Paraburkholderia fungorum: one gene and its partner. The protein of the gene in region 1 interacts with the protein of each later gene in a pairwise test. Links are inferred from orthologs where the notes say so. Each region holds a gene or a part of one and is shown in the gene's direction. Other genes may lie near its edges. The genes, in order: uvrB and uvrA.

Region 1 (3,253 bases):
CGCAGCTTCGACGCGAGCCTTTTCAGCATCGCGGACAGCGCGCAGCAGCGGAATCTTGCCTTCTTCGTTGAAGTACACGCCAACGCCCAAGTTGACCTTGGTGGGACGTGCATCGGCGTTGAAGGCTTCGTTCAGGCCCAGAATCGGGTCGCGGGGAGCAAGTTCGACGGCGGAGAACAGAGACATGATGGGTGGCAGCAGTAGTGGGAAGAGGGCAAAGAAGGCGGCATCGAGCGCGAGCGGCCCAGCCTGACGGGTATGACGCAAAACGCAGGTCAGGTGACGGACGGCGGCGAGCGAGCGCAACTTCGCATTGTAACGAATCCGCGCGCATTTTTCGGACGACTCGGTTCGCAGAAGGGAATTATTTGCTTGAAAAACAGGCACTCTGGCGTCATGTGGCTTGAGCGGATCGGCGTGGAAAATGCCCGGCGAAGGCCGTCGCGTGCGTTCCGCCGTGCAAATAACGTTCAGAATGCAAGCGCCGCGAACCCGCGAGCAAAAGAAACGGACTGTTCATGCAAAGGGCCAGAGCGTGTGGTTTGCGCCGGCCGGCAGTCACCCCGCGCAAAGGTCTGGAAAGCTGCAAATCCTGGCCCGATCCGCGTTTCCCGCAACCCGTTAGAATGATTCTTTGCCCAAGGCCCGCGCCGTCCCCATGTCCGAACAACATCTGACTGAAGCCGAAGACACGCTCGACGAATCCAAATTCGCGACGTTCGAAGGCTCGCCGTTCCAGTTGTACCAGCCGTACCCGCCCGCCGGCGACCAGCCCACGGCAATCGCCACGCTCGTCGAAGGCGTCGAGGACGGTCTCGCGTTCCAGACGCTGCTCGGCGTAACCGGCTCGGGCAAGACTTTCACGATGGCGAACACGATCGCGCGTCTCGGCCGTCCGGCTATCGTGTTCGCGCCGAACAAGACGCTCGCCGCGCAGCTTTATTCGGAGTTCCGCGAGTTCTTTCCGCGCAACGCGGTCGAGTACTTCGTGTCGTACTACGACTACTACCAGCCGGAAGCATATGTGCCGCAGCGCGACCTGTTCATCGAAAAGGACTCGTCGATCAACGAGCATATCGAGCAGATGCGCCTGTCGGCCACCAAGAGCCTGATGGAACGGCGCGACGTGGTGATCGTCGCGACCGTGTCGGCGATTTACGGTATCGGCAACCCGTCCGAATACCATCAGATGATTCTGACGCTGCGCACCGGCGACAAGCTCGGCCAGCGCGACATCATCGCGCGGCTGATCGCGATGCAATACAACCGCAACGAAGCCGACTTCCAGCGCGGCTCGTTCCGCGTGCGCGGCGACACGATCGACATTTTTCCGGCCGAGCATGCCGAAATGGCGGTGCGCGTCGAGTTGTTCGACGACGAAGTCGAGACGCTGCAACTGTTCGATCCGCTTACGGGTCGCGTGCGGCAGAAGATTCCGCGTTTCACGGTTTATCCGTCTTCGCACTATGTGACGCCGCGCGACACCGTGGTGCGCGCGGTCGAAACGATCAAGAACGAACTGCGCGAGCGGCTCGAATTCTTTTATAGCGACGGAAAACTTGTCGAAGCGCAGCGGCTCGAACAGCGCACGCGTTTCGATCTGGAAATGCTTCAGGAGTTGGGCTTCTGCAAGGGCATCGAAAACTATTCGCGGCACTTTTCTGGCGCGGCTCCGGGCGAGCCGCCGCCGACGCTGGTCGACTACCTGCCGTCGGACGCGATCATGATGCTCGATGAATCGCACGTGTTGATCGGCCAGTTGAACGGCATGTACAACGGCGACCGCGCGCGTAAAGAGAACCTGGTCGACTACGGCTTCCGCCTGCCGTCCGCGCTCGACAACCGGCCGCTGAAGTTCAACGAGTTTGAGCGGAAGATGCGCCAGATCGTGTTCGTCTCCGCCACGCCCGCCGATTACGAAAAGAAAACCGCCGGGCAGGTGGCCGAACAGCTGGTGCGGCCAACCGGTCTCGTCGACCCGGAAATCGAGGTGCGCCCCGCACGCAGTCAGGTCGACGACGTGCTCGGCGAGATCAACGAGCGCGTCAAGGTCGGCGACCGCGTGCTGGTCACCGTGCTGACCAAGCGCATGGCCGAGCAGCTAACCGAATTTCTCGCCGACCACGGCGTGAAGGTGCGCTATCTGCATAGCGACATCGACACGGTGGAGCGGGTCGAGATCATCCGCGATCTGCGGCTGGGCACGTTCGACGTGCTGGTCGGGATTAACCTGCTGCGTGAAGGGCTGGATATTCCGGAAGTGTCGCTGGTCGCGATTCTCGACGCGGACAAGGAAGGCTTCCTGCGCGCCGAGCGCTCGCTGATCCAGACCATCGGCCGGGCGGCGCGTAACGTGAACGGCAAGGCGATTCTGTACGGCGACAAGATCACGGATTCGATGCGCCGCGCCATCGACGAAACCGAGCGGCGGCGCACCAAACAGATCGCGTTCAATGTTGCGAACGGCATTACGCCGCGTGGGGTTGTCAAGCGGATTCGCGACATTATCGACGGTGTGTACAACGTCGACGACGCGCGTGCCGAACTCAAGGAGCAGCAGACCCGCGCGAAATTCGAGGACATGTCCGAGAAGCAACTCGCAAAGGAACTGAAGCGCCTCGAAAAGCAGATGATGGAGCACGCCAAGAATCTGGAATTCGAAAAAGCAGCCCAGACTCGCGACCAGTTGGCGTTGCTGCGCCAGCGCGTGTTTGGCGCGAATGTCGGCGATCACGTTTCCGGCGTCTGACACGTCATCTGATATTTCCTTCTCCCACGGGCGTGGCGATCTGCCGCGCCCTTGTCAATTCCAGCCGGTTCCCTGCCTGGCCGCGTTGGGCGTCACCGGTGTGCCGTTCCACACGCGCTTCCTTAAAACAACCTTAAGACCCTTTTGCGACAAGGCTTTGCGAGTTTCGCAATTTGTTCTCCCCAAGGATCGGTGATAAACTCCGCCAATATTGAGAATGGTTCGCATTAACGTTTCATGTATGCGGTTTGCGGACGGTCGATCGCCCGATTAAGGACGGTGGGACCCTGCGCACAGGCATGCGCACCAACTGTTCCAATGGGTTTGATCCAGTCTGATAAAAAAACAAGGAGTTTCAATGCGAATTTCTTCATTTGTGCGTGGTAGCGCCGCTGCGGTCGCCGCAGTGGCGACCTTGTCGGCTTCGGCGGCGGAATACCCGATCGCCAAGCAGCAGATTCACGGCGGCATGGAAATCGGCGTGGTCTATCTGCAGCCGATCAC
Region 2 (3,696 bases), 780 kb from region 1 along the record:
GAGCATGCGCAGCGCGAAGATAGCGGCAAGCGACACGGTCGCGCGCATTTCAGGCGCGCTCATGCGTGTGGATGTAGCGGACGGATTGGACATCGGGAACGTTTCTTTGAATGAGCTGGGTTGCGCACCGCAGACAGTCGGCCCGCTGGACGGCCGCAACCGGCGGCTGACCACAACGACGGCGTGACGGCGGGATGCGAACGGCGCGGCGTGGAAACCTGCGGCCCTGTTGCATTCCCACTTGCGCCTTGCGGTGCGTCGCGGTGCCTGGGGGTGCCTTGTACTCGCGGAAAACGGCCCCAGTTAGACCTCTTTCCCGCGGCGCTGAACCGCTGCCTTACAGCTTGCCTTATGCCTGATTCCAGCTGTCAGGAAGCCGTAACGGCGGTCTCGAAAAGTCGTTATAGTAGCAGGTTTAGCCCCTTCCTCTTTCCGCCAGTTCATGGAATAAATCCGTGGAACAAATCCGTATTCGTGGGGCTCGCACCCACAACCTGAAGAACGTCAACCTCGATTTACCCCGTCACAAGCTCGTCGTCATCACGGGCCTTTCCGGCTCGGGAAAATCGTCGCTCGCGTTCGACACGCTCTACGCGGAAGGGCAGCGGCGCTATGTCGAAAGCCTTTCCGCCTATGCGCGCCAGTTCCTGCAACTGATGGAAAAACCGGACGTCGACCTGATCGAAGGTCTGTCGCCGGCCATCTCGATCGAACAGAAAGCGACGTCGCATAATCCGCGTTCCACGGTCGGCACCGTCACCGAAATTCACGACTACCTGCGACTATTATTCGCACGTGTCGGTACACCTTACTGCCCCGACCACGAGATTCCGCTCGAAGCGCAAAGCGTCTCGCAGATGGTCGACGCCGCGCTCGCATTGCCCGAAGAAACCCGGCTGATGATCCTCGCGCCGGTCGTGGCCGATCGCAAAGGCGAGCACGTCGAGCTGTTCGAGGAAATGCAGGCGCAGGGCTTCATCCGTTTTCGGGTGCGCTCGGGCGGCGGTACGGCCAACGAAGGCGTCGCGAAGATCTATGAAGTCGACTCGCTGCCGAAGCTGAAGAAGAACGACAAGCACACGATCGACGTGGTGATCGACCGTCTGAAAGTGCGGCCGGACATGAAGCAGCGGCTCGCCGAGTCGTTCGAAACGGCATTGCGTCTCGCCGACGGCCGCGCGATCGCGCTCGAGATGGATACGGACAAGGAGAAGCTGTTCAGCTCGAAGTTCGCGTGCCCGATCTGCTCGTATTCGTTGCAGGAACTGGAGCCGCGCCTTTTCTCGTTCAACAACCCGATGGGCGCGTGCCCGGAGTGCGACGGCCTCGGCCAGATCACGTTCTTCGATCCGAAGCGGGTGGTCGCGCATCCGTCGCTGTCGCTCGCGGCGGGCGCGGTGAAGGGCTGGGACCGGCGCAACCAGTTCTACTTCCAGATGCTGCAAAGTCTCGCGGCGTTCTATGAGTTCGACATCGACACCGCCGTCGAAGACCTGCCGGAGAAGGTCCGCAAGATTCTGCTGTTCGGCTCGGGCAAGCAGGAAATCCCGTTCTCGTACATCAACGAACGCGGCCGCACATCGGTACGCGAGCATGTGTTCGAAGGGATCATCCCGAATCTGGAGCGGCGTTATCGCGAGACCGATTCGGTCGCGGTGCGCGAAGAACTCGCCAAGTATCAGAACAACCAGGCGTGCCCGGCTTGCGCCGGCACGCGGTTGCGCCGCGAAGCGCGCTTCGTGCGGATCGGCCACGACGAAGACGCGCGCGGCATCTTCGAAATCAGCGGCTGGCCGTTGCGCGACGCGCTCGGCTATTTCCAGACGCTGCGGCTCGAAGGCTCGAAACGCGAGATCGCCGACAAGGTCGTGAAGGAAATCGTCGCGCGTCTGATGTTCCTGAATAACGTCGGGCTCGATTACCTGTCGCTCGAACGCAGTGCAGAAACACTGTCGGGCGGCGAGGCGCAGCGCATCCGGCTCGCGTCGCAGATCGGCTCCGGGCTCACCGGCGTGATGTACGTGCTGGACGAACCGTCGATCGGTCTGCATCAGCGCGACAACGACCGGCTGATCGCCACGCTCAAGCATCTGCGCGATCTCGGCAACTCGGTGATCGTCGTCGAGCACGACGAAGACATGATCCGCATGGCCGACTACGTGGTCGACATGGGCCCCGGCGCGGGCGAACACGGCGGCATGGTGATCGCCGAGGGCACGCCGAAGCAGGTCCAGGCGAACGCGGCGTCGATGACCGGGCAGTACATGTCCGGCGCGCGCAACATCGAATTCCCGGACGAGCGCAAAGCGCCGGACGAACGACGTCTGCGGATCATCGAGGCCTATGGCAACAATCTGCAGCATGCGTCGCTGGATCTGCCGGTCGGGCTGCTTACGTGCGTGACCGGCGTGTCCGGTTCGGGCAAGTCGACGCTGATCAACGACACGCTGTATCACGCGGTCGCGCAGCATCTGTACGGCTCGTCCACCGAGCCGGCGCCGTTTGAATCGATCGAAGGGCTCGAGCACTTCGACAAGGTGATCAACGTCGACCAGTCGCCGATCGGCCGTACGCCGCGTTCCAACCCGGCGACCTACACCGGCCTCTTCACGCCGATTCGCGAACTGTTCGCGGGCGTTCCCGCCGCCAAGGAGCGCGGTTACGAAGCGGGCCGTTTCTCGTTCAACGTGAAGGGCGGGCGCTGCGAGTCCTGCCAGGGCGACGGCGTGCTGAAGGTCGAGATGCACTTTTTGCCGGACGTGTATGTGCCTTGCGACGTCTGCCACGGCAAGCGCTACAACCGCGAAACGCTCGACGTCCAGTACAAAGGCAAGAACATCAGCGAAGTGCTCGACCTGACGGTCGAGGCCGCGCATGAGTTCTTCAAGCCGGTTCCGGTCGTCGCGCGCAAGCTGAAAACCTTGCTGGACGTGGGTCTGGGCTATATCCGCCTGGGCCAGTCGGCGACCACGCTGTCAGGTGGCGAAGCGCAGCGCGTCAAACTCTCGCTGGAACTGAGCAAGCGCGACACGGGTCGCACGCTATACATCCTCGACGAACCGACCACCGGTCTGCACTTTCACGACATCGCGCTGCTGCTGGAAGTGATCCATCGGTTGCGTGATCAAGGTAATACTGTGGTGATCATCGAGCATAATCTCGATGTAATCAAAACGGCCGACTGGGTTATCGACCTCGGTCCGGAAGGCGGTGCGGGCGGCGGGCAAATCATCGCCCAAGGAACGCCGGAGCAGGTGGCGAAGTCGAAAGCAAGCTTTACCGGCAAGTATCTGGCGCCGCTGCTGAAGCGGTCGGCCAGTAAAAAGTAACGCTGCACATCACGGGTTGGAGACGGAAGAAGCCATGGCCAAGCGGAATCAGGCGCGCGACGACGGGCAGGTGCAGGACCTACGCCCACGCCCGGTCAGGCTGACTAGCGACATGAGCCTGCCGAAGTTGTCGGCAGTCGAAATCGGCAGTTACGTTCTGATGTTGGTGGGCATGTGGGGGGTGATCGAACTGAAGCTGCTCGGCGCATTGCTCGCCGGGCTGCTGGTGTTTCAGCTCGTCCACACCATCGCGCCGCGCATCGAGCGCCACATGTCGAGCAAGCGCGCGCGCTGGCTGGCCGTGGTGATTCTGTCGACCGTGATCGTGGGCGCACTTACCGGTCTCACGCTCGGCATCATCGAGCAT

The links.
Region 2: the proteins of uvrB (region 1) and uvrA interact in binary tests that used the Escherichia coli proteins (3 or more experiments, as listed by UniProt). The link is inferred for Paraburkholderia fungorum from one-to-one orthologs.

The regions. Positions count from the first base shown.
Region 1 is NZ_FNKP01000001.1:1,498,746-1,501,998, forward strand. The notes cover bases 268-3,203. They hold uvrB (excinuclease ABC subunit UvrB), read left to right. Parts: upstream 268-658; coding sequence 659-2,749; downstream 2,750-3,203. Other genes in these bases: BLS41_RS06660 (iron transporter), read left to right, coding at 3,108-3,203. In the rest of the region: BLS41_RS06650 (amino acid aminotransferase), read right to left, coding at 1-186; more of BLS41_RS06660, read left to right, coding at 3,204-3,253. UniProt on the Escherichia coli protein: The UvrABC repair system catalyzes the recognition and processing of DNA lesions. A damage recognition complex composed of 2 UvrA and 2 UvrB subunits scans DNA for abnormalities.
Region 2 is NZ_FNKP01000001.1:717,545-721,240, reverse strand. What follows is about bases 151-3,529. They hold uvrA (excinuclease ABC subunit UvrA), read left to right. Parts: upstream 151-455; coding sequence 456-3,329; downstream 3,330-3,529. Other genes in these bases: BLS41_RS03300 (AI-2E family transporter), read left to right, coding at 3,364-3,529. Also shown: BLS41_RS03310 (MFS transporter), read right to left, coding at 1-93; more of BLS41_RS03300, read left to right, coding at 3,530-3,696. UniProt on the Escherichia coli protein: The UvrABC repair system catalyzes the recognition and processing of DNA lesions. UvrA is an ATPase and a DNA-binding protein. A damage recognition complex composed of 2 UvrA and 2 UvrB subunits scans DNA for abnormalities.